DNA from 3 places in the Geodermatophilus sp. SYSU D00079 genome. Region 3 is predicted to be linked to each of the others. Evidence: riboswitches for the same ligand, from Rfam matches in the RefSeq annotation. Region 3 holds a riboswitch; each other region holds the start of a gene.
The links. A riboswitch is a leader RNA that binds a small molecule or an ion and turns the genes downstream of it on or off. The one in region 3 is predicted to bind S-adenosylmethionine.
Positions count from the first base shown of each region.

Region 1: it holds a riboswitch for S-adenosylmethionine, as region 3 does, so the genes downstream of both, ACI79E_RS20345 (aminotransferase class V-fold PLP-dependent enzyme) here and thrC (threonine synthase) in region 3, are expected to answer to the same signal.
Region 2: it holds a riboswitch for S-adenosylmethionine, as region 3 does, so the genes downstream of both, ACI79E_RS21785 (GNAT family N-acetyltransferase) here and thrC (threonine synthase) in region 3, are expected to answer to the same signal.

Region 1 is NZ_JBJGZS010000034.1:335-10,721, forward strand. Features, by position in the region: partial or broken gene ACI79E_RS20325 (alpha/beta fold hydrolase) at 1-664, opposite strand, end outside; gene ACI79E_RS20330 (NtaA/DmoA family FMN-dependent monooxygenase) at 850-2,199, opposite strand; gene ACI79E_RS20335 (LLM class flavin-dependent oxidoreductase) at 2,209-3,417, opposite strand; gene ACI79E_RS20340 (DUF1684 domain-containing protein) at 3,414-4,229, opposite strand; gene ACI79E_RS20345 (aminotransferase class V-fold PLP-dependent enzyme) at 4,433-5,800, opposite strand; SAM riboswitch class IV at 5,834-5,949, opposite strand; gene ACI79E_RS20350 (LLM class flavin-dependent oxidoreductase) at 6,177-7,277, shown strand; gene ACI79E_RS20355 (NADPH-dependent FMN reductase) at 7,274-7,774, shown strand; gene ACI79E_RS20360 (cysteine dioxygenase) at 7,917-8,450, shown strand; gene ACI79E_RS20365 (class III extradiol dioxygenase subunit beta) at 8,572-9,429, opposite strand; gene ligA (protocatechuate 4,5-dioxygenase subunit alpha) at 9,422-9,793, opposite strand; gene ACI79E_RS20375 (hypothetical protein) at 9,783-9,977, opposite strand; gene ACI79E_RS20380 (muconolactone Delta-isomerase family protein) at 9,977-10,252, opposite strand; gene ACI79E_RS20385 (alpha/beta hydrolase) at 10,276-10,387, opposite strand, start outside.
Region 2 is NZ_JBJGZS010000046.1:3,326-13,712, reverse strand. Features, by position in the region: gene ACI79E_RS21800 (ABC transporter substrate-binding protein) at 1-685, opposite strand, end outside; gene ACI79E_RS21795 (amino acid ABC transporter ATP-binding protein) at 777-1,568, opposite strand; gene ACI79E_RS21790 (amino acid ABC transporter permease) at 1,565-2,542, opposite strand; gene ACI79E_RS21785 (GNAT family N-acetyltransferase) at 2,539-3,072, opposite strand; SAM riboswitch class IV at 3,400-3,511, opposite strand; gene ACI79E_RS21780 (putative leader peptide) at 3,584-3,688, shown strand; gene ACI79E_RS21775 (FAD/NAD(P)-binding protein) at 3,730-5,664, shown strand; gene ACI79E_RS21770 (Chromate resistance protein ChrB) at 5,709-6,200, shown strand; gene ACI79E_RS21765 (chromate resistance protein ChrB domain-containing protein) at 6,197-6,628, shown strand; gene chrA (chromate efflux transporter) at 6,643-8,016, shown strand; gene ACI79E_RS21755 (SDR family oxidoreductase) at 8,111-8,965, shown strand; gene ACI79E_RS21750 (Na+/H+ antiporter) at 8,990-10,387, opposite strand, start outside.
Region 3 is NZ_JBJGZS010000001.1:265,036-275,422, forward strand. Features, by position in the region: gene ACI79E_RS01340 (VOC family protein) at 1-224, shown strand, start outside; gene groL (chaperonin GroEL) at 464-2,092, opposite strand; gene ACI79E_RS01350 (cold-shock protein) at 2,366-2,566, opposite strand; gene thrC (threonine synthase) at 2,768-4,069, opposite strand; SAM riboswitch class I at 4,082-4,210, opposite strand; gene ACI79E_RS01360 (HAD family phosphatase) at 4,271-5,092, shown strand; gene ACI79E_RS01365 (ABC transporter permease) at 5,135-6,049, opposite strand; gene ACI79E_RS01370 (alpha/beta fold hydrolase) at 6,046-8,928, opposite strand; gene ACI79E_RS01375 (LytR C-terminal domain-containing protein) at 9,009-10,199, opposite strand.

The DNA.
Region 1 (10,387 bases), on a different contig from region 3:
CCCGCAGGGCCGCCGCCAGCGTGCTCGCGTTGTCCCGCATCTGCTGCCGGCGCTCCGGCGTCAGGCGACCGAACGCCTCCCGGCCCAGCACGCCGCGGGCGAAGAGCTGCCAGGCGCGCTCGTCGTCGCCGCGCCGCCGGGCCCACGCCATGGGGGCGAAGGTGCGCAGCCCGAACGCCAGGACCGCGAGCGTGGCGCCCGGATGCCGGAGCAGGCCGCGCGCGACCACCCCCGGGTGCGGGCGGGGACCGGGGCCGAGCACCAGGGACAGCAGCGGCGGCTCCTCCAGGACCAGGCTGCGGACGGCGTCCGGGTGCTCGATCGCGGTGAGCAGGCAGATCAACGCGCCCCACGAGTTCCCGACCAGGTGCGCCGGCAGCGCGTCCAGCTCCCGGAGGACGGCGACCAGGTCGTCGACGTGGACCGGCACCGGGTCGGCCGCACCCGGCGGGACGTCGGCGTTGGGCCGGGCGTACCGGCGGCTGTAGGCGATCGCCCGGTGGCGCGCGGCGAGCGGCCCGAGCTGCGCCGTCCAGGTCCGCAGGTCGCTGATCCCGCCGTGCACGAGGACGACCGGGTCACCGGACCCGAGCTCCCGGTAGGCCAGCGGCACGCCGGCGACCACCACACGGGCGACACCGGGGTCCCAGCCGTGCTCGTCCACGCCGCACCCCCTCGTCCGGTGGCGCGGGACACGTTCCTCGGTCCCGCGCGCGGGTGCAACGACCGCGGTGCGTCGAGCGGCGCGCGTGGTCGCCCTGCAGGTGCTGCTCGTGCACTGTCCGTCCTGCGGGACCGGCAGTGCACGAGCACGACCGGCGACGCCGGTCAGCCGGGGGCGTCGGTGCCTCAGCGGGCCCGCGGGGGCACCGGCGGCAGGCCGAGGTGGTCGCGCAACGTCGTCCCGGTGTAGTCGGTGCGGAAGACGCCCCGTTCCTGCAGCAGCGGGACGACGCGGTCGACGAACGGGTCCAGCCCGCCCGGGGTGATGTGCGGGACGAGGATGTAGCCGTCTGCGGCGTCGGACTGCACCAGGTCGTCGATGGTCGCCGCGACCGTGGCGGGGCTGCCGACGAAGGTCTGCCGGCTCTGCACCTCGATCATCAGCTCGCGGATCGAGTAGCCCTTCTCCGCGGCGAGCTCGCGCCACTGCCGCGCGGTCGCCAGCGGGTCGCGGTACATGCGCACCTGCGCCCGGCCCTTGGCCACGTGGTCCTCCCCCACCACCGGGTCGACGTCGGGCAGCGGGCCGTCGGGGTCGAGGTCGGAGAGGTCCCGGTTCCACACCTGCTCCAGGAACCGCAGCGCCGTCTGCCCCGACACCTGCTGGCGGCGGACCTCGTGCGCCAGCTCCGCGGCCTCGGCGTCGGTGTCGCCGATGACGAAGGTGGCCGCGGGGAGGATCAGCAGGGAGTCGCGGGAGCGGCCGTACCGCTCCAGGCGGCCCTTGACGTCGGCGTAGAACGCCTGCCCGGCCTCCTTGGTGCTGTGCCGGCTGAAGATCGCGTCCGCGCTGGCCGCGGCGAACTCCCGGCCCTCCTCGGAGTCACCGGCCTGGAAGACCACCGGCTGCCCCTGCGGGCTGCGGGGCACGTCGAACCGCCCGGCGATGTCGAAGTGCGCGTCGCTGTGGGCGAACCGGCCGGCCTGCGGGTCGCGGAGGAAGACCCCGCTCTCCTTGTCCGCGGCGATCTCGTCACCCCGCCACGAACCGGTCAGCTCCAGCACGGTCTGCAGGAACGTGCGGGCCCGCTCGTAGCGCTGGTCCTGCGGGAGGAACCCGCCGCGCCGGAAGTTCTCACCGGTGAACGCGTCCCACGAGGTGACGACGTTCCACGCCGCCCGCCCGCCGGAGAGGTGGTCGAGGGTGGCGAACTGGCGGGCCACCTCGTAGGGCTCGTTGAACGTCGAGTTGATCGTCCCGGTCAGGCCGAGGTGGTCGGTGACCGCCGCCAGGGCGGCCAGCACGGTGAAGGTGTCGGGCCGGCCGACGACGTCGAGGTCGTAGATCTGGCCGTTCTGCTCGCGCAGCCGCAGCCCCTCGGCGAGGAACAGGAAGTCGAACCGCCCCCGCTCGGCGGCCTGGGCGAACCGGGCGAAGGAGGCGAACTCGATGTGGCTGCCGGCGGCGGGGTCGCTCCAGACGGTGGTGTTGTTGACCCCGGGGAAGTGCGCCGCCAGGTGGATCTGCTTGGTCACGGTGCTCCCTCAGACGGTGGCGTAGCGGTTGGCGGGGCGGGGCAGGCCCAGGTGGCCGCGCAGCGTCGTCGCCTCGTACGCCGTGCGGAACCGGCCGCGGCGCTGCAGCTCGGGCACCAGCCCGCGGGTCACCTGCAGCAGGTCGTGCGGCACAGCCGCCGGGCGCAGCCGGAACCCGGTGAGGCCGGCGGCGTGCCACTCCTCCAGCAGGTCGGCCAGCTGGGCGGGCGACCCGGCGAAGACCCTCGCGTCGCTGACGTACTCGCTGCCCGCCGTGCCGTCCAGCCGCCGGCGCCGGGCGGCGGCCGCTGCCGGGTCGTCGTCCAGGAACACCACGAGGTCGCCGAAGACGTGCACCGTCTCCCCCGACCGCCCCGCCGCGTCCTGGGCGCGCCGGATCTCGGCCACGATCGCGGTGGCGTCGGCCGCGTCCCGCGGCGTCACGAAGCCGACGTCGGCGCTGCGCCCGACCAGGTCGAACGGGATCGCCTGGTGGGCCAGCGCGGCGACCACAGGCTGGCCCTGCGGCGGCCGCGGCGTGATCGACGGGCCGCGGACGGCGAACCAGCGGCCGGTGAAGTCGACGGGGTGCAGCTTGGCGCGGTCGACGAAGCGGCCGGTCGCGGCGTCGCGGATCTCCGCGTCGTCCTCCCAGCTGTCCCAGAGCCGGCGGACCACCTCGACCCAGTCGGCGGCCTCGTCGAACAGCTCCCGCAGGGCGGCCTGCACGGCGGGGTCGCGCGGGTCGACGCTGCCCAGTGGCGGCAGGGTGCGCCGGCCGAAGTGCGCCGCCTCGGCGGGGCTGCTGCCCACCTTGACCCGGACGCCGGCCCGGCCGGTGCTCACGTAGTCGAGGGTGGCGATCGCCTTCGACAGGTGGAAGGGCTCGGTGTGCGTGACCACCGCGGTCGGGACCAGCCCGATGCCCTCGGTGACCGGCGCGACGCGGGCGGCCACCTGCACGGCGTCCAGCCGGCCGCGGACCTGGTCGGTGCGGTCGTCGGAGCCGTCGCGGTCGGTCGACTGCAGCGACAGGCCGTCCTCGAAGGTGACGAGGTCCAGCAGCCCCCGCTGGGCCTCCCGGACGAGGTCGACCCAGTAGCCGGGTGTGAACAGCTCGGCCGGCCGGGCGTCGGGCTCGCGCCAGGCGGCGGGGTGCCAGCCGGCGCCGTCCAGGGCGACGGCCAGGTGCAGGCGGGCAGGGTGCAGGTCGCTCATGCGCGGCGCTCCAACGGGATCTGCTCGCCGGCCTCGACCGCGATGGGCAGCCGGTTCTCCGCCGGCGGCAGCGGGCAGGTGGCGAAGTCGGTGTAGGCGCACGGCAGGTTGACCGCGCGGTTGAAGTCGAGCACGACCCGGCCCTCGGCGTCGGGGGCGGCCAGCGCCAGCGACCGGTTCGCGGCGTAGGTGGTGACGCCGGAGGTCTCGTCGGTGAAGAGCACGAACAGGCTGCCGGGCGCGGCGCCGTTGAAGGCGGTGAGGCGCAGCGGGCGCCCGGCGAGTGCGAACTCGACGGCGCCCGGGGCGTCGTAGACGTGCTCGAGGCCGGGGACGGCGGCACCGACGGTCGTCGGCCGGGGCTCGTCGAAGGGCACGTAGCGGCCCTCGGCGACCCACCGGGGGTCGGGGTCGAACGTGGGCGTGCCGGTGTAGCGCACCCGCAGCGGGTGGTCGGGGTGGCGGGGCCGGACGACGTCGCGCCCGCCTCGCCGGGCCACCTCGACCACGGCCTCGCCGGCGGTGGCGGTGACCCCGCCCCGTTCGGGGAGGACGCCGAATCCGTGCTCCCCGTGCAGCGGCACGCCGTCGACGGTCAGCTCCTCGCCCTCCTGCAGGGTCACGACGACCCCGCGGGGACCGGTCGACCAGGCGCCCGGGGCGCCGGGGACGCGCTGCGGCTCGGCGGTCAGCCAGTGCAGCCCGGTGACGGCCAGGAAGCCGTGCGGGTCGGCGCGGGCGGCCTCGTGCGCGCGGTGCCAGTCGGCCCAGTCGCGGGCGAACGTGTCGGTGGGGGTGGCGACGGTGGTCATGGTCCTCCTGGTCGGGCGGAGTCGGACGGGGGCGGGTCCGGGGCGGTCGCCGGTGGGCGGCGCCGCCCTAGGAGTACCCACCTCGGAGCACGTCGCTGAGCTTCTCGGTGGCGACGTCGGACACGGAGCCGCGGACGCTGCCCGCCACCGGGGTGGACGGGCTGTCACGAGCTGCGCACCGTCGTCCTGGCCGGCTGACCCGGTCACCGCGCCGCCCCGCCGCAGCCGGCGCCCCGGGCGACGGCGCGCAGGTCGGCCCCGGCCAGCGGCCGCGGGTCGTCGGCCGGCTGCCACCGGCCCTCGCGCACCGCGTAGCGCACCGCCGGCCCGCCGGCCCGGAAGGCGGCGAGGCCGGCGAGCAGCCGGTCGACGTCGTCCGCGGTGGTGGCGACGCCGACGCTGGCGCGCAGCGCGCCCTCGGGCACGCCGAGCCGCTGCAGCAGCGGGTGGGCGCAGAACCGGCCGTCCCGGACGCCGACGCCGTGCTCGGCCGAGAGGACGGCGGCCACCAGCCCGGGGTCGGCGCCCTCGACGGTGAACGACACGACACCGGTGGGCGTGGCCGAGTCCGGCCAGATGCGCAGCCGCCGCACGCCGGGGAGCGCGTCGAGGCCGGCCTCCAGCCGGGCCCGCAGCGCCAGCTCGTGCGCCTCCAGGGCACCGTCGGGCAGCTCCGTCAGCGCGTCGCAGGCCGCGGCCAGCGCGACCGCGCCCAGCACGTTGGGCGACCCGCCCTCGTGCCGGTGCGGCGCCGCGGCCCACCGCGTCTCCTCGACGGTGACCTCGTGCACCGCACCGCCGCCGGCCAGGTGCGCGGGGGCGGCGTCCAGCCAGTCACGGCGACCGACCAGCGCCCCGGTGCCGTAGGGCGCGTACAGCTTGTGCCCGGAGAGTGCGACGTGGTCCGCGCCGGACGCGGCGAGGGAGAACCGGCGGTGCGGCACCAGCTGGGCGCCGTCCACGACCACCCGGGCGCCGGCGGCGTGCGCCAGCTCGACGACGTCGGCCAGCGGCAGCGCCTCGCCGGTGACGTTGGACGCGCCCGTGACCGCCACGAGGGCGTGGGGCCGCGCGGCGAGCTCCGCGGCCAGCTCGCGCAGCGTCGCGGGAACCGTCGACCGGGTGGGGAGCACGGTGGTGTCCCCCCGGCGCTGCCAGGGCAGCAGGTCGGCGTGGTGCTCGCAGTCGAGCACCAGCACCCGCTCCCCGGCCGGGACGGACGCGGCCAGCAGGTTGAGCGCGTCGGTGGTGTTGCGGGTGAGCACGCAGACGTCGTCGGGGCGGGCGCCGACGAAGCGGGCGACGGTGTCGCGGGCGGACTCGTACAGCGCCGTCGACACCTGCGAGAGGTAGCCGGCGCCGCGGTGCACGCTGGCGTAGAGCGGCAGGGCCTCGGCCACCCGGTCGGCGACGGCGACCAGCGCGGGGGTGCTCGCCGCGGTGTCCAGGTTGACGTAGCGGGCCGTTCCCGCGGGGACCAGCGGGACCCCGGTCGTCGCACCGACCACGGGCAGCAGCGGCCGCTCCGGCGCGGCGGGGACGACGGGACGGGACAGGACGGCGCCGGTCACGCAGGCCTCCTCGGTTCGGGGACCCGGCTACGGGGTCCGCGCTTGCGGGCGCCGGTCGGCACACCCGCCAGGTCGTCACCCGGGGCACCCCATCGCGGAGGAAGGGTTGCCGGCCAGCGAGCCGGGGCTTGTCGCTGGCACTCTTGACCTGCCGGGAGCGTGACACGGCACCCGCATTCCCGTCAAACCCGATCGAGATGGTAGAGATATCGCCGTGCCCAGCCGGTCGACCGCCCCCGCAGCCGCCCCGCGGCTGGTCCGGCGGGTCCACGTCGACCTCGGGCGGGTTTGGTCGGCCACCTGTCGCTGACGGCGCCCTCCCGACCCCTCCCCGGCCGCGCCGTGCGCGCGGCCGCCCCACCACGTGAGGACCACCATGCCGATCGAGTTCCTGGGCATCGCCGCCACCAACGACGGATCCGAGACCACCCCCCGCTCCGGCGCGAGCTTCGACAAGGAGTTCACGCTGCGCCTGGGCCGCGCCCACGAGGACTGGGGGTGGGACCGCGTGCTGTTCGCCTACGGCTCCGGCGCCCCCGAGCCCTCCGCCGCGGCCGCGTACCTGCTCTCACACACCGAGCGGCTGCAGGTGCTACTCGCCCACCGGCCCAACGTCAGCTACCCGACCTTCGCCGCCAAGACCTTCGCCACGCTCGACCAGATCGGCGACGGCCGGCTGACCGTGCACTTCATCACCGGCGGCACCGACGCCGAGCAGCAGCGCGAGGGCGACTACCTCCCCAAGGACCAGCGCTACGGCCGCACCCGCGAGTACATCCAGATCGTCAAGAAGGCCTGGACCTCGCGCGAGCCCTTCGACTGGGACGGCGAGCACTACCGCTTCGCCGACTTCGTGAGCGACACCTTCCCGGTGCAGCAGCCCCGCCCCGACGTCTCCTTCGGCGGCTCGTCGGAGGCCGCCTACGCCGCCGGCGGGGCCGAGGCCGACGTCTTCGCGCTGTGGGGCGAGCCGCTGGCCGAGACCGCGGCCCAGATCGAGCGGGTGCACGCGGCGGCCCGCGCGGCGGGGCGGACGACGATGCCGCGGATCCAGGTGGCCTTCCGGCCGATCATCGCCCCGACCGAGGAGCTGGCCTGGGAGAAGGCGTACCGCACCGTCGACCGGATCACCGCCCGCACCGCCGGTGGACGGCAGCCGATCTCGCGCCGGCACCCGCTGACCGGGCCCGAGAACACCGGCTCGCAGCGGCTGCTGGAGATCGCCGCCCGCGGTGAGCGGTTCGACCGGGCGCTGTGGACGCCGACCGCGCGGGCCACCGGCGGGGCGGGCAACTCCAACGCGCTGGTCGGCACCCCCGAGACGGTGGCCCGGGCGCTGCTGGACTACGTCGACCTCGGCGTCGACATCATCTCGATGCGCGGCTACGACCTGCTCGGCGACGCCATCGACGTCGGCCGGTACGTCCTCCCGCTGGTGCGCGAGGAGGTCGCGAAGCGCGACGCGGCCGCGGCATGACCACCGTCGCCGTCGTCGGCAACCCCAAGCCCCGCTCCCGCACCCGGGCCGCCGCCGAGCTGGTCGTCGAGCGGCTGACCGGTGCACCGCCGGACCTCGTCGTCGACGTCATCGACCTCGGGGCGGGGCTGCTCGGCTGGGGCGACCCGGCCGTGGCCGAGGCGGTCGCCGCGGTGCGCGCGGCCGAGGTCGCCGTCGTCGCCAGCCCCACCTACAAGGCGACCTACACCGGCCTGCTCAAGCTGTTCCTCGACCAGATCGGCACCGGCGACCTCGCCGGCGTCGTCGCCGTCCCGCTGATGCTGGGCGGCGGGCCCACGCACGCACTCGCGCCGGAGCTGCTGCTCAAGCCGGTGCTCGTCGAGCTCGGCGCGACCACGCCGACCCGCGGGCTGTACCTGCTGGAGGGGTCCTGGGACGACCCGGCACCGCTGGACGCCTGGCTGGCCGCGGCGCGCCCGCAGGTCGACGCCGCCCGCACCGCGCGGCGCGGCTGACGTGGGGTCCTCACCGGGGTCGGGAGGCGCGCGGTGCGGCTGACCCGCCGCGTCGCGGTGGACCTGCTGCGCGTGTCCAGCGCGCGATGTCGCCGCCGCTGACCCCGGCGCCCATCCCCGCACCCCCTCCAGGAGACCCCTCGTGTCGCGATCCCTGCTGTCCCCTGCCCGCCGTCCGGGCACCGACCCCACCCGCCGCCGCACCGGCGCCGCCGCCCTGGCCGCGGCCCTCGCCACCGCCGAGCACCGCTGGTCGGCGCTGGTGGAGTACCGCACCCGGAGCCGGTGGACCCACCTGCTCGACCCCGCCCTGGCCGCCGACGTCCTCGACCCGTCACTGCACCCGGAGCTGGCCGCCGCCCAGGTGTGGCTGCTGACCTGGCTGCCCGGGCAGGGCACGGGCCTGCACGACCACGGCGGCTCGGCCGGCGCGTTCGCCGTCGTCCGGGGCACGCTGGACGAGGAGGTGGGGGCCCTGCCCGACGCCACCCGGCTCTCGGCCGGCCGGGTGCGCCCCTTCGGCGCGCACCACGTGCACCGGGTGACCAACACCGGGACCGAGCCCGCGCTGAGCGTGCACGTCTACAGCCCGCGGCTGACCGTCATGAACACCTACCGGGTGGACCGGGGTGGCCTGGTCCGGATCGGCACGGAGCGGGCCGGCGTCGACTGGTGACCGGCGCCTGGGACGCCGACGGGCCGTACCGCTCGACGGAGGAGCGGTACGGCCCGTCGGTACGGCCCCGTCCGGAGGCTCACGCCGAGCCTGCGAGGCGTGAGGGGGACGGGGTCCTTGCTCAGGCCGGTTGCGGCACCCGGTTGTCGAACAGCGCGATCGCCGCGGCGGTGTTGGACGCCGGCACGAAGTAGTGCGAGTGCACCTTGGTCACCTGCTCGTTCATCGCGCCGCGCATGATCAGCCACATGATCATCTCGATGCCCTCGGAGCCGGCCTCGCGGATGTAGTCCTGGCGGGTCAGCGTCGTGAGCTTGGCCGGGTCCTTCTCGATGGCCTCGAGGAACATGTGGTCGAACTCGGGGTTGATGAACCCCGCCCGCGCGCCGGCCAGCTGGTGGGACATCCCGCCGGTGCCGAGCACGGCGACCTTGACGTCCTTCGGGTAGCTGCGGATCGCCCGGCCCAGGGCCTGCCCGAGGGCGTAGCAGCGGGCGGCGGTCGGCTGCGGGTACTGGATGACGTTGACCAGCAGCGGGATCACCGGGCAGGGCCAGGCCTCGCCCGGGTCCGGCGTCCAGACCGACAGCGGCACGGTGAACCCGTGGTCGACGTCCAGCTCCTGGAAGACGGTGAGGTCGAAGCCGTCGTCCACCAGGCTCTCGAGCAGGTGCAGCGACAGCTCCGGGTCACCGACGACGTCGGGGACGGGGCGCTTGCCGAAGCCCTCGTCGGCCACCTCGTACCGCTCGGCGGTGCCGATCCCGAAGGTGGGGACGATGTCGAGGTCGATGCCGTTGGCGTGGTCGTTGTAGATGACGATCGCGACGTCCGGCTCGTGCTCTGCCAGCCACTCCCGCGCCGGGGCGTAACCGTCGAAGAGGCCCTTCCAGTTGGGGTCCTCGGTCTTGCCGCGGTCCATCGCGGCCCCGATCGACGGGACGTGCGACGTCGCCAGGCCCCAGATCACCTCAGCCATCGTTGCGCCGTCCTCCCGCTCGCATCGCCGCCACGAACTCCTCCTCGGTCATGCCGCTGAAGACACCACCCAGGTACTGCATCGACCGGCCGTCCATCATGGCCAGCTTGTAGACGTAGAAGATGCTGCCGCCCAGGTCGATCATCGCCTGCCAGTCGCGGTCGAGGACGGCCTGCTTCTGCTCCGGGCTCAGCCGGTACTCGTCGCAGTAGGCGGCCTCGTCGGCGAGGAAGCGCTCCCGCGCCTCCGCCGAGCGCAGGCTCATGAACAGCTTGTTCATCCGGAAGCCACGCCGGCTGGTCTGGCCGTCGAAGACCGGGGTCCCCGGCAGGTCGAACCTGCCGACCGGGGTGTCAGTGCTCATCGGTCGCCTCCTGTTCGTGGCCGGGGAGGTGCTCGTGGTCGTCGAGCCACTCCCACAGCGGCCGCGGGTGCGGGCTGGTCCTGGTGCGACCACACCAGCAGGTGCCGAGCATCTCACCGTCGTACTGGCGGAAGGTGATCCGCAGCTGCCGGGCGGGCCCGGCCTCACCCGTCGCGGTGGTCATCACCGCTCCTGCGGGTGCTGGGCCAGCGCCTCGACGTGCACGTCGAGCCACGGCGACATGGGCAGGGACACCAGCGCGTCGTGCAGGGCGGCGGGGTCGGGGGCCTCGAAGAGCCCGATCCACCCGGTGCGGCCGGGCACCCGCCACAACCGCTTGAGGACGCCCGCCTCCCGCAGCTCCATGGCACGGGCCCGCTCTCCGGAGCGCAGCTCCTCCCGCCGCTCCGCCGGGGTCTCCGGGGGCAGGCGGTTCTCGGCGCGGACGAGGAACTCCACGGTGGTCTCCTGTCGTGTGGGGGTCAGCGGGCGAGCTCGAGCAGGACGTCGGCCAGCGCCTTGGGGGCGGTGACCATCGCCTCGTGACCGGTGTCCAGCTCGTGCACCGGCCAACCGCGCTCGCGGGCGCGCTCG
Region 2 (10,387 bases), on a different contig from region 3:
CCAGCCCGGCCGCCTCGTTCTGCGCGTTCCAGTCCAGCAGGATCCGCTCCTGGTTGGTCCCGGAGCCCACCGCGATGGTGAGGCCGGCGATGTCGGCGGCCTCCTCGATCGCCAGCCCGCTGTCGGGCCGGGCGCTGAAGGCCATGACGCCCTCACGGTAGGTGGCGAAGTCGAACAGCTGCAGCCGCTCGCTGTTGACCCCGACATTGCTGAACACCGCCTCGAGGTCGCCGCTCTGCAGGCCCAGGGGCCACTGCTCCCAGGCCACGTTGACCACCTCGAGCTCCAGGCCCAGGGACTCGGCGACCAGCGAGGCGATGTCGACCTCGCTGCCGACGACGGTGGCGTTGTCGTCGGCGAGGAAGCCCAGCGGCGGCTCACCGGCGCCGGCCACGCCGACGGTCAGCTTCCCGTCCTCGGCGACGTCGGCCGGCACCAGGGCGGCGGCGTCGGGGTCCTCGTCGGTGTGCACGCGGCCGGCCTGCTCCGGGCTGGTGTCCACCTCCAGGACGGTCGTGGTCCCGCCGGCCGCCTCGGCCGCCGCGGCGGTGTCGGCGCGCTGGTCGGCCTCGATCTCCGCGGAGCTGGTGCAGGCAGAGAGGAAGACGACGGTGGACAGGGTGAGCGCGGTCCGCAGCGGGAGCGCGACGGGCGGGCGGGCGGTGCGGGCACGGGTGCGGGTCATCGGGGTCTCCTGGGATCAGTGGTCGTGCGGTGACGGCCCCGCTGTACGGACCCGCGTCGAGCTCGCGAGGCGTGGGGGGCAGCGGGTTCCTTCACAGGACCCTCGCGAGGAAGGCGCGGGTCCGGTCGTGCTGCGGGTCGTCGAGGACCTGCTCGGGCGGTCCGGTCTCGACGATGCGGCCGGCGTCCATGAAGACCACCTGGTCGGCGGCCTTGCGGGCGAAGCCGATCTCGTGGGTGACCACGATCATCGTCGTCCCGGTGCGGGCGAGGTCCTCGATGACGCCGAGCACCTCGCCGACCAGCTCCGGGTCCAGCGCCGAGGTGGGCTCGTCGAACAGCAGGACGGCCGGTCGCATCGCCAGCGCGCGGGCGATCGCGACGCGCTGCTGCTGACCGCCGGAGAGCTGCCGCGGGTGGACGTCGGCCTTGTCGGCCAGACCCACCCGCGCCAGCAGCTCGCGGGCCTCGGCCTCGACCTCCCCGCGGCGGCGGCCCTGCGCGGACACCGGCGCCTCGACGACGTTCTCCAGCGCGGTGAGGTGCGGGAAGAGGTTGAACCCCTGGAACACGAAGCCGAAGCGGGTGCGCTGGCGCAGCAGGTCCTTCTCCTGGAGCTCGTGCAGCCGCTCGCCGTCCCGGTGGGCGCGGCGGCGGTAGCCGACGAGCTCGCCGTCGAGGGCGACGAAGCCGCGGTCGACCTTCTCCAGGTGGTTGATGCTGCGCAGCAGCGTGGACTTGCCGGAGCCCGACGGGCCCAGCACCACGGTGACGCTGCCGGGCTCGACGACCAGGTCCACGCCGTGCAGGACCTCCAGCGTGCCGAAGGACTTGTGCACCCCGTGCACCTCGACCCGGCCGGGCCGGACGGCCGCGGCGGTCACCGGGACCCCTCGCGGGCGCTGGAGACGCGGGCGAGACCGGCGGTCAGGTTGGCGCGCAGCCGCTGCAGCGGTGTCGGCGGCAGCGTGCGGACCGCACCCCGGGCGTAGTACCGCTCGACGTGGTACTGGACGACGGTGACCACCGTGGTCAGGACGACGTACCAGACGGCGGCCACGATGAGCATCGGGAGCACCCGCTGCGTGCGGCCGTAGATGACGCTGACGGTGTAGAAGAGCTCGCCGAGGGCCAGCACGTAGACGATCGAGGTGCCCTTGAACAGGCCGATGACCTCGTTGACCGCCGTCGGCACGATCGTGCGCATCGCCTGCGGCAGCACGATGCGGGTGGTCTGCCGACGACGCGGGATGCCGAGCGAGGCGGCGGCCTCCAGCTGCCCCTGGTCGACCGACAGGATGCCGGCGCGGACGATCTCGGCGGAGTAGGCGGCCTGGTGCAGGCCCAGGCCCAGGACGGCCGCGCCGAACTTGTCGATCAGCGAGAGGGTCTCGACGCTGGCGAACGACGGGCCGAACGGGATGCCGAAGTCCAGCGACTGGTACAGGTAGGCGAGGTTGTACCAGAGCAGCAGCTGCAGGATCAGCGGCACCGAGCGGAACACCCAGGTGTAGCCCCAGCTGACCGCCTGCAGCAGCGGCGAGCGGGACAGCCGCATGAGCGCCAGCACCGTGCCGAGCGCGAAGCCGAGGACGGCGGTGACCAGCGTCAGCTGGATCGTCGTCCAGACGCCGCGGACGATCGACTCCTCGGTGACGTAGGCCGCGACGACGTCCCACTCCCACCGCGGGTTGGTGACCAGCGAGCTGACCACCATCGCGAGCAGGACGGCGACGACGGCGGTGGCCACCCAGCGACCGGGGTGCCGGGCGGGCACCACCGTGAGCTGGTCGTAGGGCGTGCCGGTCGGCGGCGGTGCGGCGGTCTCCGCGGGCGGGCGGGGGACGACGGTGGTCATGCGGGGTCTCCCAGGGACTTCTCGAAGGCGTAGCCGAGCCGGCCGGGCGGCAGGGTGCGGAGGGTGGCCAGGTCGGTGGGGCGGGGGACGGCGGGGTCGAACAGCGGGGTCCAGCCGGCGGCCAGGTACAGCGCCTTGGCCTCCGGCTGGCGTGGGCCGGTGGTCAGGTACATGCGGGTGTGGCCGCGGGCGGCGGCGCGCGCCTCGAGCTCGGCCAGCACCCGCCGGGCCAGGCCGCGGCGGCGGTGGGCCGCGGCGGTCCACATCCGCTTGACCTCTGCGGTGCCGGGGTCGGCGTGCCGGCGGTAGGCGCCACCGGCGACGGGGGCGCCGTCCTCGAGCAGGAGGACGAGCTCGCCGTCGGGCGGGAGGAACTCCTCGGCGGGGAAGCGGGCCATCTCCTCGGCGGCCCCGCCGAACAGGTCGCCGTAGCGGGTGTCGTACTCGACGGTGAGCTCGGCGAACAGCGGTGCGGCCAGCGGGTCGTGCGGGTGGACGCGCACCACCTCCAGGCCGGTGGCGGTGGTCACCGGGCCACCTGCCCACGGTCGGTGCGGGCGCGGGACGGTCCGGCGCCGGGGTGGGGGGTGCGGGACATGCGGGTGCTCCCAGGGACGAGCGGACGGGGGTGCGCGGACACGCCGCCGGCACCGCGGGGAGGCGGTGGGCAGGAGCGGGCGGGACCGCGGGGACCGGCGGGAACCGGTCAGGAGGGGGAATGCGTCAGCGACAGAGCGCGCTGTCGGTACGCAGGAGGTCGACCGTCGGTCGGTCGACGAGGTCGGCCGAGAGGTCGCGCACGCTCGGCGTGCTGGTGGTGCTCACGGGGGCGTGCTCCTCGGTCAGAGCCCGGGAGGGCTGCGGACTTGCCGACGCGGGGTGCGTCGGCCAGGTCGTCACCCGGGGCACCCCGTCGCAGCGGAGGGTTGCCGGCCAGCGAGCCGGGGCTTGGTACTGGCACTCAGGACCCGGCCGGGACGATAGGCACCGAACGTCATATCCGTCAATCCCGATCGGTTTGGTAGACATTACGGGGACGCCGTGTCGACCGGGACGAGAGGAGCAGGCGTGATCCGATCGGAGCTCGCGCAGCGTCGGCACGTCGACCTGCTCCGCACCAGCAGCGCCCTGTGTCCGGAGGGCTGACCTCCCCGTCCCCCGTCCTCCCGGCACTGGAGCGCCCCCGCATGTCCCGTCCCGCCCCCCTCCGCGCCCCGGCGCTCGTCGTCGTCGGCGCCGGCCCCACCGCGATCGGCGTCCTCGAACGCCTCGTCGCCTCCGCGCCCGAGCTCTCCGGCGGCCGGCGCCTGCACGTCCACCTCGTCGACCCGTTCCCGCCCGGTGGGGGCCGCGTCTGGCGCGCCGAGCAGCCCGACCTGCTGTGGGCCAACTCGCTCGTCGGTGACGTCACCGTGCTGCCCGACCCGTCGGTCGTCGTCGACGGCCCGGTGGGGGAGGGCACCACGCTGTGGCAGTGGGTGTGCGACGTCGCCCGGCACCGCCCGGCCGACGACCCGGTCGGGCGTGAGGCGCGCCGGCTCGGCCCGGCGTCCTTCCCCTCCCGCCCGCTGGTCAACGCCTACCTGGGCTGGGTGCTCGACGCGGTGGTCGCCGCCGCCGCGCCCTGGGTGGACGTCCACCTGCACGCCACCCGCGTGCTCGACGTCACCACCCCCGCGGGCACCCGGGTGCGGCTGGCCGACGGCACGGAGCTCGCCGCCGACGCCGTCGTGCTGGCCCAGGGGCACCTCGACGCGCGGCCCACGGCGGCCGAGCGGTCGACGACGGAGCGCGCCGAGCGGCACGGCCTCACCTACGTGCCCACGGGCTACACCGCCGACCTGGACCTGTCCGCGCTGGCGCCGGGGGAGGACGTGCTGGTGCGCGGGGCGGGCCTGGCCTTCGTCGACCTCGTGGTGCTGCTGACCAGCGGCCGCGGGGGGCGGTTCACCCGGGACGACGACGGCCGGCTGCGCTACCACGCCTCCGGGCGGGAGCCGGTGCTGCACGTGGGCTCGCGGCGCGGCGTCCCCTACCGGTCCAAGCTCGGGTACCCGTGGGCCGGTCCGCCGGTGCCGCTGCGGTTCTTCACCCTGGCCGCCGTCGACGCGGCCTTCGATCCCTCCCGGCGGCTGGACCTGCGCACCGACCTCGCGCCGCTGATCGAGCGCGACCTGGCCTGGGCGCACTACACCGAGCTGTTCCGGGCCTTCCCCGAGCGCACCGCCGTGCCGTGGGAGGAGTTCGCCGAGGCGTACGCCGCGGCGGCCACCCCGGGCGCCGAGCGCGCGCTGGTCGCCCGGGCGGTGCCCGACCTGGCCGACCGGTTCGACCTCGCCGCGCTGGACCGCCCGCTGGCCGGCCGGTGGTTCGCCGATCCGGAGGAGCTGCAGGACGCGGTCCGCCGGCACGTGCGGGCCGACCTGGAGCGCGCCCACGACCCCCGGTTCAGCACCGACGCCGCGGTCTTCACCGCCCTGCTGCAGTGCCACGGCACCATCGCCGCGCTCGCCGCGGCGCGGCGGCTGACGCCCCGGTCGGAGTCCGAGGACCTTGCCGGCTGGTGGATGAACCTGTTCAGCTACCTCGCCAGCGGGCCGCCCGGCCCGCGGCTGGAGGAGCTGCTCGCGCTGTCGGAGGCGGGGCTGCTGCGCTTCCTCGGCGCCGGCGTCGAGGTGGTGCTGGACGAGGACGCCGGGGTCTTCCGCGCGCACTCCACCAGCTGCCCCGGGGTGGTCGAGGCCCGGGCCCTGGTGGAGGCCCGCGTGCCCTCGCCGGACGTGACCGCGACGCCGGACCCCGTGGTCACGGGCCTGCTGGGCCGCGGGGAGGGCTGCGAGCGGGTGCTGGCCGACCCCGGCGCCGCGGCCGGTGTCCGGGGCACCGGGCGGCTGGACGTCGACGTCGACCTGCGGCTGGTCACCGCGTCCGGGGAGCCGCACCCGACCATCCGCGCGGTCGGCTACTGGACCGCCGGCGCCCAGGTCGCGGCCTTCGCCCGCCCGCGCACCAACGCGCCGTTCTTCCGGCAGAACGACGCCCTCGCCCGGGACCTCTGGCGCACGCTGACCGGCGCCCGCGAGGAGCCGGCCGTCCCCGTCCTCGCGGCCGGGGCCGCCTGACGCCACCCCTCGACAAGGCGATGCAACCATGGTTGCATCGCCGTGTGCAGTCCCCGACGTCGCCGGCCGGTGAGTGGGTGCTGCTGTCCTACCGGCTGCCGCGGGAGCCCTCCGGCCCCCGGACGACGCTGTGGCGCCGGCTGCGGCGGCTCGGCGCGGTCCAGCTGTCCGACGGCCTGGTCGCCCTGCCCGCCGACGCTCGCACGCGCGAGCAGCTGGAGTGGCTCGCCGACGACGTCCTCGAGGCCGGCGGGACGGCGGGGCTGTGGGTGGCACGGCCGGGCAGCGCCGCCCAGGAGCGGGACCTCGCCGCCCGGATGGCCGCGGCGCGGGCGGAGGAGTACCGGGCGCTGGCGGCGGAGTGCCGGGCGGCGGCCGGCGCCGAGCCCGCCGAGCGGGCCCGGGCCCTGCGCCGGCTGCGCACGGAGTTCCGCGCCATCGGCCGGCGGGACTTCTTCCCGCCGGCCGAACGCGACGAGGCGGCGGCCGCACTGCAGGTCCTCGCCGCGACCGGCGACGTGGCGGTCACGCCGTGAGGTGGGCGACCCGCGCCGGGGTGCACATCGACCGCGCCGCCTGCGCGTGGCTGATCCGCCGGTTCCTCGACCCGCAGGCGGAGTTCGTCTTCGTCGCCGACCCCGCAGAGGTGCCCGCCGACGCCACCCCGTTCGACATGCGCGGGGTAGAGCTGGGCCACCACGGCGGCGACTGCTCGTTCGAGACGATCCTGCGGCGGTACGAGCTCACCGACCCGGTGCTGTGGCGGGTCGCCGAGGCCGTGCACGAGGCCGACCTGGACGACGGGCGGTTCGACGCGCCCGAGGCGCCGGGGCTCGACGTCCTCCTGCGCGGCCTGTCGATGACCGGCACCGACGAGCAGACCCTCGCCGTCGCCGGTCCGCTGTTCGACGGGCTGTACGAGTACCACCGCCGCCGCCTGCTGCTCGGCCGCGAGCCGGCCTGACCCCGAGGACGGACATGGACCCCGCGCCGCAGCTCCAGACGGTCGTCCCGTTCCGCACGGCCGTGCGGGCCTGGTTCCTGATCTCCCTGCAGACCTTCGGTGGGCCGGCCGGCCAGATCGCGGTCATGCAGCGCGCCCTGGTCGACGAGAAGCGCTGGATCGGCCAGAAGCGGTTCCTGCACGCCCTGAACTACTGCACGCTGCTGCCCGGCCCGGAGGCGCAGCAGCTGGCCACCTACGTCGGGTGGCTGCTGCACGGCACCCGCGGCGGCCTGGTCGCCGGCGGGCTGTTCGTCCTCCCGGGCGTCGTGGCACTGCTGGCGCTCTCGGGGGTCTACGTCGCGTTCGGCACGACGACCGTGGTCACCGCGGTGTTCGTCGGGCTCGCGGCCGCGGTGCTGGCCATCGTGGCGCAGGCCGTGGTGCGGGTGGCGAAGCGGGCCCTGGACAGCCGCGCCCTGGTGGTCGTCGCCGTGGCCGCGTTCCTCGCCCTGTCCCTGTTCGGTGTGCCGTTTCCCGTCGTCGTCGCGCTGGCCGGTGTCGCCGGCTGGGCGCTGGGCCGGTGGCGGCCGACGGCGCTGCCGCAGAGGCAGGCGGCCGAGGGCCCCGACGCCGGCCCGCCGCCGGTGGTCTCCGACGACGTGCTGCACCACGAGGCCCCCACCGCCCGGCGCACTCTGACGGTGCTGCTCGTCGGGCTGCTCGTGTGGGGCGTGCCGGTCGCGGCGGCTGCCCTGCTCACCGGCACGCACAGCGTCTTCACCCAGCAGGGCGTGTTCTTCTCCGGCGCCGCGGTGGTCACCTTCGGCGGCGCCTACGCCGTGCTGGCCTACGTCGCCCAGCAGGCGGTCCAGGTCTACGGCTGGCTGGGGCCACGGGAGATGGTCCGGGGCCTCGCGCTGGCCGAGACCACCCCCGGCCCGCTGATCATGGTGGTGCAGTTCGTGGCGTTCCTCGGCGCGTACCGGGCTCCGGGTGACCTGGACCCGTGGGTGGCCGCCGTCCTGGCGTCGCTGCTGGTCACCTGGGTGACGTTCGTGCCCAGCTTCCTGTTCGTCCTGCTCGGCGCCCCGTACATGGAGCGGCTGCGCGGCAACCGGTCGCTGTCGGCCGCGCTGGCCGGCATCACCGCCGCGGTCGTCGGCGTCATCGCGAACCTGGGCGTCTACTTCGCCGTCCACACGCTGTTCGCGCAGACCGTGGACGTCGACCGCGGGCCGCTGCACCTGGAGCTGCCCGAGCCGGGCACGCTGCGGCTGGTGCCCCTGGTCATCGCCCTGGTGGCCGCGGTGCTGCTGTTCCGCGTCAAGTGGTCGGTGCTGCGGACCCTCGGCGTCTGCGCGGCGCTGGGTCTGGCCGCCGGGCTGGCCGGCCTGCCGGTCGGGTGATCTCCCGCCCGGCGGGAACAGGGCTGCCGCCGGCCGGGTTCGCCGACGTGCAATGGCGCTCCCGCGCCATCCCGCCCACATCGGAGGACCCCGCATGTCGATCGTCGTCACCGGAGCCACCGGCCAGCTCGGCCGGCTGGTCGTGGAGGAGCTGCTCGCCCGGGGGCTCGCTCCCGGGGACGTCGTCGCCGGGGGGCGGGCGCTGGAGCGGATCGCCGACCTCGGCGAGCGCGGGGTGCGCACCGTGCACCTGGACTACGACGACCCGGCGACCCTGGACGCCGCGTTCGCCGCGGGTGACACCGTCCTGCTGGTCTCGGGGAGCCAGCCCGGGGCGCGGGTCGCCCAGCACCGGGCCGTGGTGGACGCCGCGGTGCGGGCCGGGGTCGCCCGGATCGCCTACACCAGCATCCTGGGCGCCGACGACACCCCGCTGCTGCTCGCCCCCGACCACCAGGCGACCGAGCAGGTGATCCGCGAGAGCGGCCTGCCCGCGACCCTGCTGCGCAACGGCTGGTACACCGAGAACTACGTCCCGCAGCTGCAGCAGGCGCGGGAGACCGGGGTCGTGGCCGCGAGCGTCGGCGACGGCCGGGTGGCCAGCGCGACGCGCGCCGACTACGCCGCCGCCATCGCCGCCGTGCTGGTCACCGAGGGGCACGAGGGCGCGGTGTACGAGCTCTCCGGCGACACGGCCTGGACCTTCGACGAGCTCGCCGCGGCCATCGGCGAGCTGCTCGGCCGCGAGGTCACCTACGTGCGGCGCTCGCCGGAGGAGCACCGTGCGGCGCTGCTGGCCGCCGGCCTGGACGAGGGCACCGCCGGGTTCGTGGTCGGGCTGGAGGGGGGCATCCGCGCCGGCGCGCTGGGCGCCACCAGCGGCGACCTGGCCAAGCTGGCCGGGCGCCCCAGCACCCCGCTGGTCGAGGGCCTGCGGCCCTTCGCCTGAGCCGCCGGCCGGGCCGGCCCGCCCTCAGCGGCGGGCCGGCAGGCGGCCCTCCTCGTGGTCGAGCTCGCGCTCCAGCCGGCGCAGCCCCTCGTCGGGCAGCCGGCCGACGTCCCGCCAGTGCAGCAGCTCCTCGCGCTGGGCGCCGAGGACGGCCCTGCGCACCCGCACCGCCGCCTCGTACTCCGGCGACAGGGGCACCTCGCCGCCCTCCGCGCCCTGCAGCACGTCCAGCCGCCGGCGGTAGCGGTCCAGGCGGGCCTGCAGCTGCGCCCGGATGGTCTCGATCGCGTCGTCGTCGAGGTGGTCGTGCTGCTCGGCGGCCAGCTCGTCCAGCCGCCGCAGACCCGCCTCCACCGAGGCCGCCCGCGCCTCGTTGCGCAGCCGGGCCTGGTCGGCCTCGTCGGCACGCAGGCCCAGTGCCCGCACCAGCGGGGCGAAGGTCAGCCCCTGGCCCACCAACGTGACCAGCACGGCGAGGAAGGCGCAGAACAGCAGCAGGTTGCGGTCGGGGAACGGCGCCCCCGTCTCGGTGGTCAGCGGCAGCGTGAAGATCGCCGCCAGGCTGATCACCCCGCGGGTGCCGGCCCAGCTGAGCACGATGATCTCCCGGCCGGTCAGCCGGGTCAGCGCGGTCCGCGGGTCGCCGTCCTGGCCGGCGAGGTCCTCGCCGCCCAGCCGGGTGTGCAGCGACTGCGGCAGGTGCTCGGTGAGCCACAGCCACAGCGGCCGCAGCAGCAGCACCACCCCGACGGTGATCAGCGACGCGGTCACGATCGTGCCGGTCGTGTACTGGTCCAGGCCCCGGATGACCGCGGGCAGCTGCTGGCCGATGAGCAGGAAGACGACCCCCTCGAGCAGGAAGTCGACCAGCCGCCAGACGGCGTCGGTCTGCAGGCGGGTCGCGCCGGTCGCCCAGACGGGGAAGTTGTGGCCGATGACGAGCCCCGCGACGACGACGGCCAGCACCCCGGAGACGTGCAGGCTCTCGGCCAGCAGGTAGGCCACGAACGGGGTAGCCAGCGAGATCGCGTTCGACGACAGCGGGTCCCGGCGCAGCTTGCGCAGCGGCCGGATGGCGTGGGCGATGAACACGCCGACCGCGACGCCGCCCGCGGCGACGACGACGAACTGCCCGAGCGCGGCGGGGGTGGAGAACCCGTCCCCCTGGGCGGCGGCGACCGCGACGGACAGGATGGTCAGGGCCGTGGCGTCGTTGAGCAGCCCCTCGCCCTGCACCAGGGTGATCAGCCGCGGCGGCAGGCCCACCCTGCGGCCGACGGCGAGCGCGGCGACCGGGTCGGGTGGCGCCACGGCCGCCCCGAGCGCGATGCCGGCCGCGAGGGTGGCGCCGGCGACGAACAGCTCGAAGCCGATGCCGATGACCACGGCCGTGGCGGTCACGAGCAGCACGGAGAGGCTGAC
Region 3 (10,387 bases):
TGCCGATCGTCGACCCCGCCGGCGCGGGGCCGGTCATCTGGCTCAACCCGGTGCCCGAGGCCAAGGCGGTCAAGAACCGCATGCACCTGGACGTCGTCGGCGACACCGCGGCACTCCTGTCCGCCGGCGCCACGCTCGTGCGGGCCAAGGACGAGGAGGTCGCGTGGGACGTGCTCGCCGACCCCGAGGGCAACGAGTTCTGCTGCTTCGCCCCCGTGGACTGAGGCCGCCGCCCCGTCGAGATCGCCGGATCTCGCACGCGCCGGGCCGCCGGACGGTGCGAGATGCGGTGATCTCGACAGGGAGCCGGCAGAGGCCCGGACGCCGACAGGGGCGGCCCCGCGGAGTGCGGGACCGCCCCTGCCGGGCAGTGCTGGTGGTGCTCACGCGAGGGACCTGAAACGGCCCCTCTGCAGGGTCCCGCGCCGAACGTGCGAGGCGCGGGGGGCAGAGGGGTCCTTCGTCAGAAGTCCATGCCGCCCATGCCGCCGTCGGCGCCCGGCATGGCCGGGGCGGCCTTCTCCGGCTTGTCGGCGATGACGGCCTCGGTGGTGAGGAAGAGCGCCGCGATGGAGGCGGCGTTCTGCAGCGCCGAGCGGGTCACCTTGGCGGGGTCGATGATCCCGTTGGCGACCAGGTCCACGTACTCGCCGGAGGCGGCGTTGAGGCCCCAGCCGGTGTCGGAGTTGCGGACCTTCTCCGCGACGACGCCACCCTCGAGGCCGGCGTTGACGGCGATCTGCTTCAGCGGCGCCTCGAGCGCGACGCGCACGATGTTGGCGCCGGTGGCCTCGTCACCCTCGAGCTCGAGCTTGTCGAACGCGACGGCGGTGGCCTGCGCCAGGGCGACGCCACCACCGGCGACGATGCCCTCCTCGACGGCGGCCTTGGCGTTGCGCACCGCGTCCTCGATGCGGTGCTTGCGCTCCTTGAGCTCGACCTCGGTCGCGGCACCGGCCTTGATGACGGCGACGCCACCGGCCAGCTTGGCCAGGCGCTCCTGCAGCTTCTCGCGGTCGTAGTCGGAGTCCGACTTCTCGATCTCGGCGCGGATCTGGTTCACCCGACCGGCGATCTGGTCGCTGTCACCGGCACCCTCGACGATCGTCGTCTCGTCCTTGGTGACGACGACCTTGCGGGCGCGGCCGAGCAGCTCGAGACCGGCGGACTCCAGCTTGAGGCCGACCTCCTCGCTGATGACCTGGCCACCGGTGAGGATGGCGATGTCGGTCAGCATGGCCTTGCGGCGGTCACCGAAGCCGGGGGCCTTGACCGCGAGGGACTTGAAGGTGCCGCGGATCTTGTTGACCACCAGGGTCGCCAGGGCCTCGCCCTCGACGTCCTCGGCGATGATCGCCAGCGGCTTGCCCGACTGCATGACCTTCTCCAGCAGCGGGAGCAGGTCCTTCACCGAGCTGATCTTGCTGTTGACGACGAGCACGTACGGGTCGTCGAGGACGGCCTCCATGCGCTCGGCGTCGGTGACGAAGTAGGGCGAGATGTAGCCCTTGTCGAAGCGCATGCCCTCGGTGAGCTCGAGCTCGAGGCCGAAGGTGTTGCTCTCCTCGACGGTGATGACGCCTTCCTTGCCGACCTTGTCCATCGCCTCGGCGATGAGCTCGCCGATGGCCGGGTCAGCGGCGGAGATCGACGCGGTGGCGGCGATCTGCTCCTTGGTCTCGACGTCCTTGGCGGTCGAGAGCAGGTACTCGGTGACCGACTCGACGGCCTTCTCGATGCCCTTCTTCAGGGCCATGGGGTTCGCGCCGGCGGCGACGTTGCGCAGACCCTCGCGGACGAGCGCCTGGGCGAGCACGGTGGCGGTGGTGGTGCCGTCACCGGCGACGTCGTCGGTCTTCTTGGCGACCTCCTTGACCAGCTCGGCGCCGATCTTCTCCCACGGGTCCTCGAGCTCGATCTCCTTGGCGATGCTCACACCATCGTTGGTGATGGTGGGGGCACCCCACTTCTTCTCGAGGACGACGTTGCGGCCCTTGGGGCCGAGGGTCACCTTGACGGCGTCGGCGAGGGTGTTCATGCCCCGCTCGAGGCCGCGGCGAGCCTCTTCCTCGAAGGCGATCATCTTGGCCATGTGGTGATGTCCTCCATGCATGGATCGCTGCACGGCCGGGTTCGGCGCCCGCGACGGACGACACCGGTGGTGCGGGCACTCCGTCGGCCCGCGCACCAGCGCCTCACCGCATCCGACCTGATTGGCACTCGGCACTGTCGAGTGCCAACCAGGAGTCTGGCACTCGCCCCTGCCGAGTGCAAGAACGGGTGGGCAGACAGCGGGTGTTCCCGGGGACGACGGAGGCCCGGCCCCCCGAGGGGGACCGGGCCTCCGTGTGCCCTGCGGTGGTTCTCAGGCGACGCGGACGGCGTCGGCCTGCGGACCCTTCTCGCCCTGGACGACCTCGAAGGTGACCCGCTGGCCCTCGTCGAGGCTCTTGTACCCGTCCATCTGGATGGCCGAGTAGTGGACGAAGACGTCCTGGCCGCCGTCGACGGCGATGAAGCCGAAGCCCTTCTCGGCGTTGAACCACTTCACGGTGCCCTGTGCCACGTGTGCTCCCACGTTTCGTGCGTGCGGACGACGCCAGCCGTTCCGGCGCCGGGTCTAGCTCTTCCGCCCGTCGGACACGAACGTGGAACTGGAACCGCGGGAGAACGTACAGCACAAAAGGCGTGGTGAGAGCAAACTCACGCACACGCCACCCCGGATCGGGGGACACCCACCGACCGGATCGACGCCGAGCCTACCCGGTCACCCGATGAGGCCCGCGGCCCGCACCGACCGCAGCGAGGGCTCCACGACGTGCGTGGGGCCCACCACCGGCTCGAGCGGGTCGAGGGTCTTGAGGCCCTCGCCGGTGTTGAGGACGACGGTCTCCTTCGCCGGGTCCAGCCGGCCGTCCTCGACCAGCTGGCGCAGCACCGCGACGGTCACCCCGCCGGCGGTCTCGGCGAAGACCCCGGTGGTGCGGGCCAGGTCGCGGATGCCCTGGACGATCTGCTCGTCGCCGACCCGGCCCACCGCCCCGCCGGTGCGGCGGATGGCGTCGAGGGCGTAGGGGCCGTCGGCGGGGTTGCCGATGTTGAGCGACTTCGCGATCCCGGTCGGCTTCACCGGCTTGACGACGTCCCACCCGTTGTCGAACGCGGTGGCGATCGGGTCGCAGCCGGCCGACTGGGCACCGAAGATCGTCCACTCGGTGGCCTCGACGATGCCGGCGGCGGTGAGCTCGCGGAACGCCTTGTCCACCTTGGTCAGCAGCGACCCGGAGGCCATGGGGATGACCACCTGGGCCGGGATCCGCCAGCCGAGCTGCTCGGCGATCTCGTAGCCCATCGTCTTGGAGCCCTCGGCGTAGTAGGGCCGCACGTTCTGGTTGACGAAGGCGGTGTCCTCGAACTCGTCGGTCTCGGCGAGCTCGCTGGTGAGCCGGTTGACGTCGTCGTAGGAGCCCTCGACGGCGACCAGCGTCTGGCCGTAGACCGCGGACTGGACGACCTTGCCCGGCTCCAGGTCGGCGGGGATGAAGACGAACGAGGGCAGCCCGACGCGGGCGGCGTGCGCGGCGACGGAGTTGGCCAGGTTGCCGGTGGAGGCGGCGGCGATCTTGGTGTAGCCCAGGCCCTTGGCGGCGGTGGCGGCCAGGCTGACCACGCGGTCCTTGAACGAGTGCGTGGGGTTGGCCGAGTCGTCCTTCACCCAGAGCCCACCGGTGAGGCCCAGCTCGGCGGCCAGCCGGTCGGCGCGGACCAGCGGGGTCAGGCCCGGGTCCAGGGAGACGCGCGAGGCCGGGTCGTGGCCCACCGGCAGCAGCGCGACGTAGCGCCAGATGTTCTGCGGGCCGGCCTCGATCTGCTCCCGGGTCACCGCCCGCATGACCGCCGGGTCGTAGTCGACCTCCAGCGGGCCGAAGCACTCGGCGCAGGCGTGCTCGGCGATCAGGCCGAAGGTGGCACCGCAGTTGCGACACACCAGCCCGCGGGCGGGGTTCGGCGGGACGGGCCCACCGGCGGACGAGTCGGCCTGGACGGAACCGGGAGCGGTCAGGGTCATGCGACGACTACCTCCTCATCTTCCCCACCCCGGGCCGTCGAGCCGGGTGGGACGGAATTGGCACCTTCCGCTGCGCGGACGCGCAGGCGGCGGTTGCCGGGGCTTCGTCGGGCCGTGTCCCTCTGCCCCTCTGGATGAGTGGAACGCCGTCGACTGTACCCAGGTGGGCCGCGTCGCAGTGGTCCGGGCCAGGATGGGCCGGTGAGCACGCGCGTCGTCTACACCGACCTCGACGGCACGATGGTCGGGCCGCGGGGCTCGTTCTGGCACACGGCCGGCCGGGACCTCACCGCCACCCCGGCCGCCGCGCTGCTCGACCTGCACCGCGCCGGGGTCGAGCTGGTGCTGGTCAGCGGCCGGACCTACGAGCAGGTCGTGGAGGCGGCGCGGATCTTCGCGGCCGACGGCGCGATCGCCGAACTGGGCTCGGTGGTCAGCTGGGACGCCGGGCGCAGCGTGCACCACCTCACCGGCGACCTGCCCGAGCGGTACGCCGGGCGGGCGCCGGTCGACGTGATGGAGGAGCTGGGCGTCGTCGACACGCTGTTGGCCCGCCACGCCGGCCGGCTGGAGTGGCACGCCCCCTGGCACACGACCCACCGGACCGACGCGCTGCTGCGGGGGCGGGTCGACCCCCTCGCCGTGGACGCCGAGCTGGCCGAGCTGGGGGCCGGCTGGCTGACGCTGAACGACAACGGCTCGATCCCGGCGACGGCCCGGATGACCCTCGCCCCCGAGGCGCTGCCGCCGCGGGTCTACCACCTGATGCCGCGCGGCATCTCCAAGGGCGCGGCGATCGCCTGGGACCTCGAGCGCCGCGGCCTCACCCCCGCCGACGCGGTGGCGATCGGCGACAGCGTGAGCGACCTGGAGATGGCGCCGGCGGTGCAGCGGCTGTGGATCACCGCGAACGGGGCCACGGTCGACGGGATGGCCGACCTGCTGGCCGCCGTCCCCAACGTGACCGTGACCGACGCGCCCATGGGCGAGGGCTGGGCCCAGGCCGTGCGCGCCTCGCTGTGAGTGGAGTGCCACCGGCGCGTTCCCCGCGCCGTGGCACCCCACTCAGGAGGTGACGTCGCGGCGGGCGAAGTGGCGGAACGCCAGCGCGGTGAACACCGCCGCGTAGACCAGCGACTGGACGACCCCGCGGAACAGGTCCCCGGAGTCGACCGGGGTCTGCAGCAGGTCGGTCCAGGCAAACTCCTCCGCGGTGGGGAACCAGTCGCGGATCGAGCCCAACTGCTCCACCTGGTCGAGGATCGCGAAGACGAACATCGTGAACACCGCGCCGCCGACGGCGGCCAGCGGCGCGTCGGTGATCGTGGAGAACCAGAACGCCAGGGTGCCCACGACCAGCAGGTGGACGGCGAGGTAGCCGACCATGCCGGCCAGTCGCAGCAGCCCCTCCCCCTGCGGCAGGGTCACCCCGACCGGGGTCTGGATGGCCTCGAACCCGAAGGCGATGCCCCCGGCGACGAGCCCGACCAGCACGAGGGTCAGCAGCGCGCCGACGGACAGCACCAGCGCCGCGTACCACTTCTGCCGGAGCAGCCGCAGGCGCGGCACCGGGGTGGCCAGCGTGTACCGCAGCGACCCCCACTGCGCCTCGGCGGCCACGGTGTCGCCGAAGAACAGCGCGTAGACGACGACCAGGAAGAAGCTCGTCGTCGCGAACAGCACGAACAGGGTGAAGTTCAGCCCGCTGGAGGTGGCGACGTCGACCAGGTTGAGCCGGTTGTTCTCCGCGGCCTCCTCGCTGGCGCCCAGCTGCAGCGCGGCGATGAGGATCAGCGGCAGCGCCACCATCAGCGCGAAGACGCCCATGGTGCGCCGGCGCTTGAACTGCCGGCGCAGCTCGACCGACAGCCGCAGGGTGCGCTCCGGCCGGTAGCCGGCCACCGCGCCCGTCGGCTGCACGTGCCCCTCGGCCGGGACCGTCGACCGGCTCAGGCCCTCCGCGGCCCGCTGCGTCGTCATGACTCCCCCACCAGCGCCAGGAAGGCGTCCTCGAGCCGACGGCGCGGCGTGAACTGGTCGACCTCGATGCCCTCGGCCACGAGTGCCTGCAGCGCCCGCGCCCGGCTGGTGCCGTCGAGCTCGGCCACCAGCCCCTCGTCGGTGCGGCCGGCGCTCACGCCGGGCAGCCCCTCGAGGACCGCGATCGCGCGGTCGGTGTCGGCGTCGTCGGCCAGGCCGACGAGCACCGCGCCACCGACGCCGACGATCTCCTCGACCGTCCCCTGGGCGATCTTCTGCCCCTTGGCCATGACGACGACGTGGCTGCAGGTCTGCTCGATCTCGCTGAGCAGGTGGCTGGAGACGATCACCGTGCGCCCGGTCGCGGCGTAGGAGCGCAGCACCTCGCGCATCGCGTGGATCTGGGGCGGGTCCAGCCCGTTGGTCGGCTCGTCGAGCACCAGCAGGTCGGGCAGGCCGAGCATCGCCTGGGCGATCGCCACCCGCTGGCGCATGCCCTGGCTGTAGCGGCGGACCGGGCGGTCGATGGCCGCGCCGAGGCCGGCGACCTCGATCGCCTCCTCCATGTGCGCGTCCTCGGCCGGCCGGCCGGTCGCCGCCCAGTACAGCCGCAGGTTGTCCCGGCCGGACAGGTGCGGCTGCAGCCCCGTGCCCTCCACGAAGGAGCCCAGCCGGGAGAGGACGGGGGCGCCGGGGCCGGCGGCGTGCCCGAAGATGCTGATCCGCCCCTCGGTCGGCCGGATCAGGCCCATGAGCATCCGCAGCGACGTCGTCTTGCCGGCGCCGTTGGGGCCGAGCAGGCCCAGAACCTGGCCGCGGCGCACCTCGAAGGAGAGGTCGCGGACGGCGACGAAGCCGTCCTTGTAGGCCTTGGTGACGCCGGTGAACCGCAGCGGCACGTCCTCGCCGTCGGGCTCGACGGCCGAGACGCGGCGGCGCCGGCGGCGGCCCCACAGCACCGCCGCGGCCCAGCCGAGCAGGCCCAGGGCCGCCAGCACGCCCAGCAGGACCCACCAGCGGGACGTGCCGGCCGCCCCCTCGGCTCGCGCCTCGACCTGCGGGACATCGAGCGCGGCGCCGTCCCCGCCGGCCAGCGCGACGGAGTACACGGTGGACTCCGCCGGCAGGGCGAAGGCCTGGTCGGTGGAGGAGACCACCAGGCGCATCGTGTGCCCGGCCTCGAAGCGGTGCACGATCCCCGGCAGGGTCACCGGCACGGTGGTGGGTGCCGTGGGGTCGGCCGAGAGGCCGGTCAGCGCCAGCGGCGCGACCAGGCCCGACGGCAGCGTGGTGGCGCCGTCCGGGCCGACGTCGTAGAGCTTGGCGAACAGCGTCGCGGTGCCCGACGGCGAGGCGACGGCGAGGTCGACCGTGGCCGCGCCCACCACCTCCACGGCCTCGTCCAGCGGCCGGCTGTCGAAGGCGGCGGCCTGGCCGGGGATCTCGATGGTCGTGCCCCCGAGCGCCGCGGTCACCGCGCCGAGCCCCGGGTAGGTGGTGAGCGCCGCGGGGGAGCCGCCGGCGGGGGTCACGACCGGCTGCACGCCGCCGTCCAGGGCGACCGGACGGCGCTCGGCGGCCGCGGTGCCGGTCAGCCCCGGGTAGCTGTCGGAGGCGACCGTCTGCGACCCGCCCTGCACGTTCAGCCCGCTGCCCACCCCCGTGGGCTCGGGGAACTCGAACCCGGTGCCGGGGTCGGGGCCCCGGGCGGGGTCGTCGGGGTCGCGCAGGTGCCAGTCGAACCAGCCCGCGACCTGCTCGCGCAGCCGCTCGGTGGTGCGCTCCGAGGCCTGCGCGTCGTGGCCGCCGGCGTACCAGACGACCTTGACCGGGGCGCCGGTGGCGGCGATGCCGCGGGCGTTGGCGTCGGCCTGGTCCAGGCCGAACAGCGAGTCGCGGGTGCCCTGCACCAGCAGGGTGGGCACGTCGATCCGGTCGAGGACGGTGCCGGGGCTGCTGCGGTCCAGCGCGGCGGCGATCTCCGGCGTCAGCGTGCCCGTGGCCGCGGCGGTCTGGTACGCGGCGCAGATGTCGGCGCGGAAGCGCCCGCAGGTCAGCACCTGCTCCACCGCGGCCGGGTCGACGGCGGCCGGGTCCAGGGGCGGCAGCGCGGCACCCGCGCCGCCCGGCGGGGCACCGTCGGCGCCGTCGCCGCCACCGAGCACGGCGGCCAGGCCGTCGGCGGGGGCGCCACCGATGCTGAAGAACAGGCCGGCCCAGACGCGCTTGAACACGCCGGCGTCCGTGCTGGCGGGGGTGGCGGCGACCGTCCCGGCGGCGTCCTGCCCCACCTGCGAGGGGAACAGCGCGGTGGTCAGCGAGTTCCAGGTGATCTGCGGGGCGATGGCGTCGACGCGGTCGTCGTAGGCGGCGCCGAGCAGCGCCAGCGCCCCACCGTAGGAGCCGCCCGCGACGCCGACGCGCGGGTCGCCGTCCCCGTCGAGGAGGACCTCGTCGCGCTCGGCCAGCCGGTCGAGCAGCGTGGAGAGGTCGGCGACCTCGAAGCGTGGGTCGTTCAGCCCGATCTGTCCGGTGCTGGTCCCGAACCCGCGGGCGGAGTAGGTGAGGACGACGTGGCCGCGGCCGGCGAGGTCGCGGGCGTCGTCGGCGACGGAGTCCTTGCTGCCCCCGAAGCCGTGCGCGAGGACGACGGCCGGCGCCGGGTCGTCGGCGGTCGCGGAGGCCGGCACGTACAGGGTGGTGTCGAGCTCGACGGCGTCCGCGCCCGAGCCGGAGGGGATGCGCGCCTCCTCGGTGCTCACGTCCTCCGCCGCGGCGGCCGGCGCAGCCGGGGCGGCGACGAGCAGGACGCCGGAGAGCAGCGGGGTGAGCAGGGCGGCGAGCGTCGCGCGGGCGCCGGAGCGCGGGCGGGGACGCACGGGCCCGCGGAGGGGACGCACGGAGCGGCCAACGGACGATGGCGTCCCGGTGTTCCGGGACGGCGCGCCGCGCAGGCGGCTCAGGGCCGCCACTCGCCGGTGGTGACCACCACGAGGCCGGGGGCGGCGGCGCCGGGCACCTCGAAGAAGCGCTCCACCGGCCCGGTGATCTGCGGGAACTCCTCGACCAACTGGACGGCGGCCTGCCGCTGGGTCTCGTCGCCCGCGGTGAAGTACACGGTGGTGACCGCGACGTCGCCGCCCTGGTACTGCCCGACGCCGGGCGACTCCCAGCCCTGGGCCCCGAGCGCCTCGGCGACGTCGGCGGCGAGGCCGGTGACGCCGGTGGCGTTGAGGACCGTGACCGGGGCGCGCACCGGCTCGGCCGGGGCCGCGTCGGCCGGCGGCAGCGGGGCGACCTCCAGGGGCGGCAGGGCCGAGCTCGGGGCGGCCGGGGGCGCCGTCGCCGACGGCGTGGCCGGGGCGGTCCGCCCGGCCGAGGTCTCCTGGGCGCCCGGACCGGCGAAGGAGTAGACGCCGAGGACGAGCAGTGCCACCACGGCCACGGCGAGCAGGCCGGCGGCTGCGCGGCGCACCCCCGAGCCGCGGCGGCCCCCGCCGTCCTCGTCGTCGAGGGAGGCCGCGGTCGACCCGCCGCTGCGGCGCGCGGCCTTGCGGCGCTCGGCCTCGGCGGCCTGGCGCTCGGCGCGGAAGGCCGCCCGGCCCCCCACCACACCGGTGTCGGTGCCGGTCGACGGGCCGGTGTCCGGGCCTCGTCGGCGGTCGCGGTCGCCCTGGGGGCCGCGCTCCTCGTCGTCCCGGTCGCCGCGGGCGGGGGTGCGGTCGGGGATGGCCTCGGTGGCCGGTGGCGGGGTCCGGTCGGCTCCGGCCGCCGACTCCCGGACCGGGTTCCGGTCGGGGATGGCCTCGGTGGCCGGCGGAGCGGCGTCCCGGGTGCGCGAGGGGCTGGTCCAGTCGCGGTAGCCGGGCGCGGCGTCGTCCGGGGCCGGGGTCGGCCGGGCACCCCAGGACGGCCGGCGAGCCGGCGGCTGGGCCGGGTCCGCCTCGGCGGGGTGGCCCGTGGGGGCGGTGCCGGAGCCGCGCGGCGTCGGCTCCTGCCCCGGCCGGCCGGGGGCGGACGCGGGCTCGTCCGGCGCCGGGTCCGGCCGGGGCACGGCCTGGAACGGCGCGACCGTGGTGCTCGGCGCCGCGGGAGCGGCCGACGCGGACGCGGCGGGCGCCGACCCGGCCGGCGGGAGGGGCAGCCGCACCCGGGTCTCCGGCGCCGGCTCGACCGGCCGGGGGCGGGCCGGCGGCGGCACGGGCCGCGCGGGGGCTGCCGCGCGCGCCGCCGCGGGGGTGGCGCCGGCTCGGTCGGCCGCGGCGGCACCCGGGCCCGCGAGCGGGGCCGGGGCGCGACCGGCGAGGGGGGCTCCGGGCCGCCCGGCAGCGGGAGGAG